2 regions of the Desulfomicrobium escambiense DSM 10707 genome follow, and region 1 is predicted to be linked to the other one. Evidence: riboswitches for the same ligand, from Rfam matches in the RefSeq annotation. Region 1 holds a riboswitch; the other holds the start of a gene.
What was found. A riboswitch is a leader RNA that binds a small molecule or an ion and turns the genes downstream of it on or off. The one in region 1 is predicted to bind cobalamin.
Positions count from the first base shown of each region.

Region 2: it holds a riboswitch for cobalamin, as region 1 does, so the genes downstream of both, G394_RS0108330 (sirohydrochlorin cobaltochelatase) here and G394_RS0106430 (anaerobic ribonucleoside-triphosphate reductase activating protein) in region 1, are expected to answer to the same signal.

Region 1 covers NZ_AUAR01000005.1:186,521-189,721, reverse strand. The annotation lists gene G394_RS0106435 (ribonucleoside triphosphate reductase) at 1-969, opposite strand, end outside; gene G394_RS0106430 (anaerobic ribonucleoside-triphosphate reductase activating protein) at 1,004-1,642, opposite strand; cobalamin riboswitch at 1,708-1,837, opposite strand; gene G394_RS0106425 (MFS transporter) at 1,902-3,101, opposite strand; gene G394_RS0106420 (acyltransferase family protein) at 3,156-3,201, opposite strand, start outside.
Region 2 covers NZ_AUAR01000007.1:134,239-137,439, forward strand. The annotation lists gene G394_RS0108320 (TRAP transporter substrate-binding protein) at 1-458, opposite strand, end outside; gene G394_RS0108325 (TetR/AcrR family transcriptional regulator) at 512-1,108, opposite strand; cobalamin riboswitch at 1,276-1,454, shown strand; gene G394_RS0108330 (sirohydrochlorin cobaltochelatase) at 1,543-2,427, shown strand; gene G394_RS0108335 (FecCD family ABC transporter permease) at 2,430-3,201, shown strand, end outside.

The DNA of each region.
Region 1 (3,201 bases):
GATGCGCCCGTGGTAGTCGCCCTTGAGCATGACTTCCAGGAAGGCGCGGTTGATCATCTCCATTTCCACGCCGTATTCGCCGTAGGTGCTGTCCTGCAGAGCTCCGGCGATGATGACCGCCTCGGAGGCGATATGCGTCGGCGGGGTCAGGTCGAAGGTCAAATTCGTGAACGGGCTCTGCCCGCCCCAGCGCGAAGTCGTGTTCAGGTTGAAGACGAACTTCTGCATGGCCTGCTTGACCTCGTCGTAGTTCAAGCCGTCATGACGCACGAAGGGCGCGAGATAGGTGTCGACGTTGTTGAAGGCCTGGGCGCCGGCCCATTCGTTCTGCAGGGTGCCCAGAAAGTTGACCATCTGGCCCAGGGCCGCGTCGAAGTGGCGCGAGGGGCCCGAGGAGCAGCGGCCTTCGAGGTTGAAGCCTTCCAGCAGCAGGTCGCGCAGGGACCAGCCGGCGCAGTAGCCGGCCAGGCCGAAGGACAGGTCGTGAATGTGAAAATAGCCGTGCTCGTGGGCCTGCCGGATTTCCTCGGGGTATTTCTCCAGGGAGTAGCGGGCCTGGACCGAGCCCGAGAGGTGCAGCATGAGCCCCTGGAAGGAGTGGGCCATGTTGGCGTTCTCGCTCACGCGCCAGTCGGACTTGTTCAGGTAGCTGTCGATGGTCTCGGTCACGTCCAGAAACGTCTCGGTCTGGCTGCGGATCTGGCGGCGCTTTTCGCGGTACACGATGTAGCGGCGTGCGACGTGATAGAGGCGGGACTCCATGAGCACCTGCTCGACGGTGTCCTGCACGAGCTCCTGTTCGGGATTGTCCATGCCGTCGAGCTTGGCCTCCACCTTCCCGGCCAGGCGTTTGGCCAGGAGGGGGTCCTTGATGCCGCTGGCGTTCAGGGATTTGAGGATGGCCTGGGCAATGCGGTCCACGGACCAGGATTCAATCCGTCCGTCACGTTTCACAATCTGCTGGGGCATGAATACTCCGATCGAAAAATCTGGTTTGAGGTTCTCAAGAAACGTCCGCGGCACTTCGGGGCGGCACGAACTCCTGGAAGGACAGGGGCTGGTCCGCGGGCACCTGGGCTCTCGTCTCCTCCAGATCATCCGGGGAAAGGGCCGGGACCTTGGTGCAGCGGAAATAGACGCGACCCGGATACTCGGCGGCCAGGCCGAAAACCCGCTCCAGAGACTGCCTGGCCCCTTGGGGCGTTATGGCGCGCCCGGTCAGCTCCGGGTACATCCGCCACGGCCCCTTGACGTCCACGGCCACGGTCTGGACCAGGTTCTCCCTGAGCAGATCGGCCAGGACATCGGGGGCGGAGCCGTTGGAATCAAGCTTGACCGGAAGGCCCGTGACCGCAAGGTCGGCGAGCAACTCCGGCAGGCCGTCCAGACAGGTCGGTTCGCCGCCGGACACGGTGATCCCGTCCAGCCAGCGGCGGCGCCTGCCGAGGTCGGCCAGCACCGTCGCCCTGTCCAGGGCGGGCAGTTTCTCCCAGGTCCAGGCCAGGGAGGCATTATGGCAGGTCGGGCAGCGCAGGTTGCAGCCGCCGGTGAAAAGCACGCAGGAAACCCTTCCGGGCCAGTCGCACAGACTCACCGGCTCAATGCCGCGCACGCGATCCCAGACAGGGCTCGTGTCCGTCATGTCAGCTCGAAGTTTTGGACGTTTCTTTCTGAATATCTCAACGCCCTGCATCCGCGTGCAGAGGGTTAAGAGAAATGCTTCAGACCGGTTTTCTGGCTCGCCCTTTGGGGCTTACAGTGGCGGGACCGCCCCGGATTCGCACCGGGTTCCCAGGCTCCTGAAGTGGATCAGCGGAACGGAGTCATTCTTAATCGATCCGACTCGCTGCGGCAACCGAAACCTTTTCCACACGGCCTCCAAAGCATTGTGGAAGGGCAAACTAGATTTTGGAATCCGGATGGTTGCGGCGCAAAAATTCTCTTCCCACCAGGGGCAGCGCCACCGCAAATGCACAGGCCAGGGTCAGGAAGGTCGCGGGCAACCCTTCGGCATCGGCCAGTCGGCCCACCAGGGGGCCGGTCAGGACGAAGCCCAACCGGAACACCAGGCTGTGCAGAGAAAGGATGCTCGCCCGGTTGCGGCGCTCGCTCAGGGCCTGCAGCCGGGAGCGCATGAGCGGGCCCTGCAGGCCGCGCATGGCCGTGAGCAGGTAGTAGAAGGCAAAGCTTCCCAGGGCTGTGGAAAAGCCAAGGCCGGCATAGGCGGCGACGATGAGCAGGAAGAAGAGCCCGTACATGCCCCGCATGCCGATGCTCCGCTGCACCCTGTGGCTGCCTGAGGCGGCCAGGGCCACGACCAGGTTGGCGCCGGCCCAGGCCGGGCCGAACCAGCTCAGAGGAACGCCGCAGGCCTGCATGTGGGGTTGGATGAGCCAGACCATGTAGAAGGAGGCCAGACCCAGAAGCGTCCCGCTCAGGATGGTCGACCGGATGGCCGGGCTGGTGAAGGCCAGGCGACACACACCCAGAGCCTCGGCCAGATGGGAGGTGACATGTCCGCCGTCATCCCCGACGGGCTCTCGCAGGCTCAGGCACAGCCCCAGGGCCAGGGTCCAGACGGCGATCTGCGCCACAAAGGGCATGAGCGGCCACTGGGCGTACATGAAGCCCGCCATAAGCGCCCCGGCCGCCTCGCCGCCCTGGGCCCAGCCGACCATGCGTCCGTCGCAACGCGCGTAGAGATCCACCCTGTCGGCGGCCCGCAGGCTTTCGAAGAGAAGCGCCGTGTCGGAGCCGCTGATGAAGGCGTAGCTCACCCCGAGCAGCAGCTCCGCCAGCAGGACGCCCCAGAAGGTCTCAGCGGCAAGATACCACCCCCAGCCCAGGAGCCCGAAGACGCAGGCCGTGACAAGGGCGAAGCGGTACCCGAGCCGGTCGCTGACGTAGCCCGAAGGGTATTCCATCACGACGCTGGCCAGGGAGAAGAACACCTGCAGGGTCAGGATCTCGGTCAGCGACAGGCCGATCTCGTCCTTCCAGAAGAGGGTGATGACGGCCATGGGAAAGAGCGTCATCTTCAGGGCCGCAAAGACATTGAGGGTCAGGAGCGTCCTACGCAAACCGCGCTCGTCGGCCGTCACCGCCACCTCCCTGCACCTGCCGCGGGCAGGATGCGCAGCGTATTCACGACGTCCCTATCCGCGCACCAGCGGACCGAAAAACATCCCCGACTCTCGAGGC
Region 2 (3,201 bases), on a different contig from region 1:
GTGTGCAGCTTGCCCGGTCCGTGGGCGTGGAAATACAGGACGTGGACGTCGTCGAACTCCTTGGGCTTGAACTTCTCGAAGACGGCGTTGGCCAGGTTGGTGGCCTGGATGCCGGACGTGTAGCCCATAGGCAGGTCAACGCCGGACAGGACCGGAAAGCGCCCCTTGGTGTAGCCAAGGGCCGAGAGGCCGATGTCGGAAATGCCCTGGACCACGCCGTCATAGCAGTCCTTGGGCTTGGTCAGGGTGCCGGCCGGGTAGTAGTCGATGACGACCTGCCCGTTCGTGCGGGCCTCGACCTCGCGGCACCACTGTTCGGCCAACTGCGACTGGATGTGGGTCGGCGGGAAGAAGTTGCTGTAGGAGAGTTTGACCGGCCCGGCGGACATGGCCGAACCCGAGAAGCCCAGGACAAGCACGGCGGCGACCAGCGCCGCGACCCGAAAAGACAGCCTCATCTCGAAAATCCTCCGTGTGACAGGTGCGGCCGCGCCCCATGCGCCGGCCCGTTTCATGCCTGGGGGTCCAGGGCGTTGGCCAGGGCCAGCCGCATGGCGGCCCGGCGGAAATCCTTGCGGTCGATGGTGCCCGTGCCCAGCAGCGAATGGATCAGGAAACCCTCGAACAGGGCCGTGTTCAGGGCCCCGATCTTGCTCGCCGGGTAGCCGCTCTTCACGTACGGGGCGACGATGTCCTCGAAGATGTCGTTGGACAGCCTGTAGAGGGACTGGTTGAGCTGGGCGCGGAGTTCCTCGTTGCGGGAGGCGTGAATGGTGAACTCCAGGAAGACCGATGACCAGTTGCGATCGTCGATCATGGTCTCCAGAAAATCGAGGATGCGGTCCATGACTTCTTCGAGACTGCGGGCATGTTTCAGGGCCGCGTCGCGCATGGCCCGGTAGGACTGCATCTTGATGGCGATGATCTCCAGCATGATCTCGTCCTTGCTCTGCCAGTGCCGATAGAAATTTCCCTTGGCATAGCCGGCGTCGGCCGTGATCTCGGCCACGGTCGTGGCCACGAATCCCTTGGCCGCGAAGAGCCTTTCGGCGGATTCGAGCAGCTCGCGCTGGGTCTGAAGCGATTTTTCCTGCTGTTTCCTGGCCACGTCATCCCCTTTATTGGACAATGGTCACAAAATGACCAAAAGTCATTTTGTGACCACTTATTCGCGCAACGACAGGAATGTCAAGCGCCATCGAGAAGATTCCGCAACCTCTCTTGCGGAACACCCGAAACGCCCCACTTTCCTTGACAGCCTCCGAGCCCCCGACTAGCCTTCCACCCACTTCGGATACCTTCGGGTGTAAAAGGGAATCCCGTGCAAATCGGGAGCGGACCCGCCGCCGTGAGTTTCAGCAAGGCCATCCTCCGCGCTGTCCACTGGGAACCATCCTGGGAAGGACGAGGACGGTGAAACGAGTCGGAAGACCTGTCCGAAGGCCAACCACAGTCTGTGCCGTCCGCAACGGGGGTTTTGCGGGCCGCGCCCCGGACCCGCGTCCGTCTTCATCCATTTCCCCCGCCAAACCTGGAGGTCTCATGTTCAAAGCCTCGCATGTTTGCGGACTCGTTCTCGTCATTTCCATTATGTTCCTCGGCGCCCAGGCTTTCGCCGGCCACGGTGGGGATCGGCCGACCAAAAAGGGCATCCTGCTGGTCGCCTTCGGCACCACGGTTCCCAAGGCTCGCGCCGCCCTGGACACCATCGACGCCAGGGCCAAGGCCCGCTTTCCCGACCTGGAGGTGCGCTGGGCCTATTCTTCGCGCATCGTGCGCCAGAAACTGGCCGGCGAGGGACTGCACTTCGATTCCCCGGCCATGGCCCTGGCGCGCATGATGGACGACGGCTTCACCCACGTGGCCGTGCAGTCCCTGCAGACCATCCCCGGCGAGGAGTTCCACGCCTTGCAGCGCACGGTCGAGGCGTTCTCGGGCCTGCCCAAGGGCATGGAACAGGTGACCCTGGGCCTGCCGCTCCTGGCCGAACCGGCCGACGTCGAGGCCTGCGCCAAGGCCGTCATGGCCAGCCTGCCGCCTGAACGGAAAAAGAATGAAGCCGTCATCCTCATGGGACATGGCACCCATCACCCGGCCAACATCTACTATCCCGGCCTGCAGTACTCGCTGAGCCGGCTCGACCCCCTGGTCCTGGTTGGCACCGTCGAGGGCACGCCCTCCCTGGACGATGTGCGCGCGACTCTGAAAGAACGAAAAGTCAGGAAAGCCTGGCTCCAGCCCCTCATGGCCGTTTCCGGCGACCATGCCGTCAACGACATGGCCGGCGACGGGGACGACTCCTGGAAGTCCGTGCTCACGGCCGACGGCGTGGCCTGCGAAGCGGTGCTGCGCGGCACGGCCGAGATCCCGGCCTTCGTGGACATCTGGCTTGACCACCTGCAGGCCGCCGTGGAGCGGTTGAACTGACCATGACCGGGCCGCGTCACACCCGGGCCTGGCTGCTTCTGGCGGCCGCCGTGCCCCTCTCGGTCTACGCGGCCCTGTTCTTCGGGTCCTACCCCCTTTCGGCTGCAGCTATCCACGAGGCCCTGACGGCATGGCTGCGGGGCGGGCCCGAAACCCAGGATCTGGTCATCGTGCGCGACATCCGCCTGGGCCGCATCATCCTCTCGTTTCTGACCGGATCAGCCCTGGCCGTCTCGGGCGGGGTCTTCCAGGGCCTGCTGCGCAACCCCCTGGCCGACCCCTTCACCCTGGGCATATCCAGCGGCGCGGCCTGCGGGGCGGCCTTGGCCCTGGGCTTTGGCTGGGCCCTGCCGGGACCGTCAGCCCTGCCCCTGGCCGCCCTGGCCGGAGCCTTCGCGGCCATGGGGATGGTCCTGGGCCTGAGCCGTCTGGCCGGGGATTTCTCGCGCGAGAGCCTGGTCCTGGGCGGCATCGTCGTCTCGACGTTTCTGGGCGCGCTCATCGCCCTCATCAAGTCCCTGAACGAGGAGTCGGTCTCGGCCATCGTCTTCTGGATCATGGGCAGCTTTCAGGGCAGAGGGTTCGACCACGTGGGTGTCATGCTGCCCTACCTGGCCGTCGGGGGCGCAACGGTTTTTCTGCTGGCCCGCGAACTGGACATCCTGGCCCTGGGGACCGAGCAGGCCGCCCAGGTCGGAGTGGCCGTGAAGCGGGTGCGCATCGCCCTGCTGGTCGGCGCCGGCATGCTGACCGCCGCGGCCGTCAGCGTCTCCG